DNA from 2 places in the Clostridium sulfidigenes genome. Region 2 is predicted to be linked to the other one. Evidence: a T-box and tRNA genes for the amino acid it is inferred to sense, from the RefSeq annotation. Region 2 holds a T-box; the other holds one or more tRNA genes.
What was found. The T-box of region 2 lies ahead of ACTNBA_RS18910 (glycine--tRNA ligase). A T-box ahead of a tRNA ligase gene usually reads a tRNA of that ligase, here a tRNA-Gly.
Positions count from the first base shown of each region.

Region 1: it encodes a tRNA-Gly, which carries the amino acid that the T-box ahead of ACTNBA_RS18910 (glycine--tRNA ligase) is inferred to sense. The anticodon was not compared.

Region 1 is NZ_JBQHQR010000008.1:51,298-53,617, forward strand. Features, by position in the region: gene ACTNBA_RS10915 (DUF6873 family GME fold protein) at 1-643, shown strand, start outside; tRNA gene ACTNBA_RS10920 (tRNA-Cys) at 766-839, opposite strand; tRNA gene ACTNBA_RS10925 (tRNA-Gly) at 844-918, opposite strand; tRNA gene ACTNBA_RS10930 (tRNA-Phe) at 926-1,001, opposite strand; tRNA gene ACTNBA_RS10935 (tRNA-Asp) at 1,024-1,100, opposite strand; tRNA gene ACTNBA_RS10940 (tRNA-Val) at 1,104-1,179, opposite strand; gene hslO (Hsp33 family molecular chaperone HslO) at 1,320-2,201, opposite strand; gene ACTNBA_RS10950 (class I SAM-dependent DNA methyltransferase) at 2,206-2,320, opposite strand, start outside.
Region 2 is NZ_JBQHQR010000029.1:4,200-6,519, reverse strand. Features, by position in the region: gene ACTNBA_RS18910 (glycine--tRNA ligase) at 1-1,140, opposite strand, end outside; T-box leader at 1,221-1,387, opposite strand; tRNA gene ACTNBA_RS18905 (tRNA-Asn) at 1,519-1,593, opposite strand; gene lysS (lysine--tRNA ligase) at 1,860-2,320, opposite strand, start outside.

The sequences.
Region 1 (2,320 bases), on a different contig from region 2:
AAATTGTAAAGTTATCCTTTGCGAACCTTGCAATTCATTATATCCGGCTATATGTGGTCATCCTGATATTCTTATGCATTTCATAGACAATAGTAATATTATCATTCATAAATATACTTCTTCTATCTTTGAAGAAACTCTAAAATCTTTAAATCTAACAGTATTAAGAAGTACTAGCACTTTAACTGATAAATATCCTAATGATATTATTCTTAATGCTGTAAACACTCCTGATTTTTTTATGCATAATATAAGGTATACTGATAAAACTTTATTAGAAAACATTCATCCTAAGACTTTAATAAATGTTAATCAAGGTTATACTAAATGCTCTACTGTAGTATTATCTAATAAGGCCTTCATAACTTCTGATATATGTATTTACAAAGAATTAAATAACTATGGATATGATGTACTATTAATTCCACCAGGGGACATTCTTTTACCTCATTTGAATTACGGCTTTATTGGAGGAACTTGCGGTATGATAGATTCTAAAACTATAGTTTTTTATGGAGATTTAGATTTATATCCTCATGGGAATTTAATAAAAAGATTTTTAGATAAGCATGGCATAACCCCTATTTCTTTAGTCAACTCTCAACTAATTGATAGAGGTAGTATATACTTTTTAGATATTTAGTAGCTCATCTATACAGAATACTACAGTATGAATTTTTAATATTTAATTTAAATACCTCTATAAGAAGCACATTTATATTATGTACAAAATAAAAAAGCAAGTAAATAAATTACTTGCTTTTTTGGAGGCGCCACCCAGATTTGAACTGGGGATAAAGGCTTTGCAGGCCTCTGCCTTACCACTTGGCTATAGCGCCATATTGGAGCGGAAGACGAGATTCGAACTCGCGACGTTCACCTTGGCAAGGTGACGCTCTACCACTGAGCCACTCCCGCGTAATAATGGTGGCTCGAGCAGGAATCGAACCAGCGACACGAGGATTTTCAGTCCTCTGCTCTACCGACTGAGCTATCGAGCCAGACACAAATTTTAGAATTTATTGGCGACCCAGAAGGGACTCGAACCCTCGACCTCCGGCGTGACAGGCCGGCACTCTAACCAACTGAGCCACTGGGCCATATGGTGGTCGCAACAGGGATCGAACCTGTGACCCCCTGCTTGTAAGGCAGGTGCTCTCCCAGCTGAGCTATGCGACCAAAATTTAAATTTGTGACACCACTATTAAAATAATCTTTGCTAAGCTTAAAAAACAATAAATTTTCCAAGTCTTAACAAAGACTATTATATTAAATTTTTAGTTTATTGTCAATATGGTTTTTAGAATTTATTATAGAAATTAGTTAATAGCTTCTAATATTTTTTTAATATCTTCTGGTTTAAAATCATAGGTTTTATTACAGAAATGGCACAATATCTCTTCTGTCTTGCCCTCATCATATATCTCTTGTAAATCATCTTTACCAATACTAATCAGCACTCTTTCAACTCTTTCTCTTGAACAGTCGCATTTATACGCTGGTACTAAAGCATCATATATTTTCAAATCCATATCTTCAAATATAAATTCTAATATTTCTTCTATAGTCATTCCTTTCTCTATCATAGCCGTTACTGATGGAACTTCTTCCAATCTATAAGTTATAATATCTGCTAAGAATTCTGATGCACCTGGCATCATTTGTATAATAAACCCCCCAGCAGCTTTTATAGATAAATCTGTATCTACCAATACTCCTAAAGCAACAGCAGATGGTGTTTGCTCAGATACCGTAAAGTAATATGCTATATCATCGCCTACTTCTCCTGTATATATAGGCACCTGCCCTATATAAGGTTCTTTAAGCCCCATATCCTTAATTACTTTTAGATATCCATTTTTACCTATAGCACCACCAACTTCTAATTTACCTTTTTCATTTAAAGGTAAATCCACTTTTGGGTTTCCTATATATCCTTTAACACTTCCATCATGATGGGCAGTAACAGTAACGCCTTTCGCCTCTCCACCACCATCTATTTGAATAGTTAAACTATCAGTATCATTTTTTAGCATAGCACCCATTAAAACCCCACCAGTTAACATTCTCCCTAATGCTGCTGAAGCTGTTGGCATACATTCATGAGTTTTAGTTGCTTCATTCACTAATTCAGTAGTAATAGCTGCAATTATTCTTACTTGGCCATCCTTTGCAGTGGCTCTAATTAATTTATCTTTCATTACTCTAACATCCTTTCTTACTCAAAACATAGGTTATTCTTTCTGTATTCTTGCCTATGGCAACTTCTTCATAGCAATTAAGTTTTTTTTCTATGACAAGGTTTGATTCTTTTATAAAC
Region 2 (2,320 bases):
CTTACTAAGTGGAAGTACTGCAGCCTTAAATGGTGCTAATGCTGGATGAAGATGCATCACTGTTCTAACATCTCCGCCTTCTAGTTCTTCTTCATCATAAGCTTCACACAAGAATGCTAATGCAACTCTATCAGCTCCTAATGATGGCTCTATACAGTATGGTACATATTTTTCATTAGTAGTTGGATCTAGATAAGATAACTCTTCTCCTGAATGTTCCATGTGTCTTTTTAAGTCATAGTCTGTTCTATCAGCTATTCCCCAAAGCTCACCCCATCCAAATGGGAATAAAAACTCTATGTCACAAGTAGCATTACTATAGAATGATAGTTCTTCTTTTTCATGATCTCTAAACCTTAGATTTTCCTTACCCATTCCTAAGTTAAATAAGAAATTCTTACAATACTCTTTCCAATATTCAAACCACTCTAAGTCAGTTCCCGGCTTACAGAAAAATTCAAGCTCCATTTGCTCAAACTCCCTTGTTCTAAAGGTAAAGTTACCTGGAGTAATTTCATTCCTGAAAGATTTACCTATTTGAGCTATTCCAAAAGGTACTTTTTTTCTTGATGTTCTTTGAGCATTTTTAAAGTTTACAAATATACCTTGAGCTGTTTCAGGTCTTAAATATATTTCATTTTTACTGTCTTCAGTTATGCCTTGGAAAGTTTTAAACATAAGATTAAACTTTCTTATATCTGTATAATTCATTTTCCCACACTTTGGACAAACCACATTATGTTTTTCAATATATTCTTTATACTCTTCATTAGTCCATCCATCAGCTACAGCTACTTCTGCGCCTTCTGAAACCATATGATCTTCAACTAACTTATCAGCTCTAAATCTAGCCTTACATTCTTTGCAATCCATTAATGGATCAGAGAATCCACCTACATGACCTGTAGCTACCCAAACTTCTGGATTCATCAATATTGCACAATCCAAACCTATATTGTAAGGATTTTCTTGAACAAACTTTTTCCACCATGCTTTTTTAACGTTATTTTTAAATTCCACACCTAAAGGACCATAATCCCATGAATTCGCAAGTCCTCCATAAATTTCGGACCCAGAAAATATAAATCCTCTATTTTTACATAAAGCTACCATTTTATCCATAGTTAATTCTTTTGCCATGTTCATTACCTCCATCAATGTTTTTTATTATTAATTGCAATTAACAAATTAATATTTGTAAATAAAAAAACTTTAACCAATTAAGGGACGAAATTAATCCGCGGTTCCACCCTTATTAGCTAAAGCTCATCTTTAAAATTTATCACTAACTCAAAAGCTCCCTTCATAATATTGATATGATAATTTACACCCACCATCATCTCTCTTTAAAATCTTTATTACTACTCTTCTTTGTCATCGTTATTATTCAGTTTTTAATAATATTATCCTCACATAATATTATAATTAAATATAAAATTAAAATGTTATTTTGTTATATTATTTACTATAACAAAATAAGCCGACTTAAAAGCCCGCCGTAAGTTATCTTATAAAAAATGGCTCCGCGAAGAGGATTCGAACCTCCAACCTATCGGTTAACAGCCGAGTGCTCCACCGTTGAGCTATCGCGGAATATTTAATTCATATCTAGATTATAGCATATTTAATGTAAAATTCAACACTATTTTATAAAATTTAAAAAATAATTTATTTAACTTACATTATATGAATACTTTAATATTTTATCCAGAAATCTTTTTAATATGTAATAATTATTTAATATATATTTACTGATATTATATATTAAACTAGTACCTTAACATTTTACCCAAAAATTATTTTAATATGCAATAATTTTTGGGTAAAATTAATTTTAAAATTATATATTATTAATTATATTATTGTAGAGGTTTCATTGTTGGGAATAGTATAACATCCCTGATGGATACTGAATCAGTTAAGAACATTACTATTCTATCTATACCAATTCCAAGTCCACCTGTTGGAGGCATTCCTACCTCAAGAGCACTCATGAATTCCTCATCAATTAGATAAGCCTCATCATCTCCAAGCTCTCTTTCTTTTGCTTGTTGTTCAAATCTTTGTCTTTGAACTATAGGATCATTTAGTTCTGAATAAGCATTACAAACTTCTCTACCATAAACAAATCCTTCAAATCTCTCAGTAAAGGCTTCATTTCCACGTTTTTTCTTAGTTAATGGTGATATTTCTACTGGATAATCACAAAGGAATGTTGGTTGAATTAAATGTTCTTCGGCATATTCTTCAAATAATCCATTTAATATATCTGCCTTTGTACAATCTTTTAATTCCTTTATAAATTCTAAATGTTTTTCTT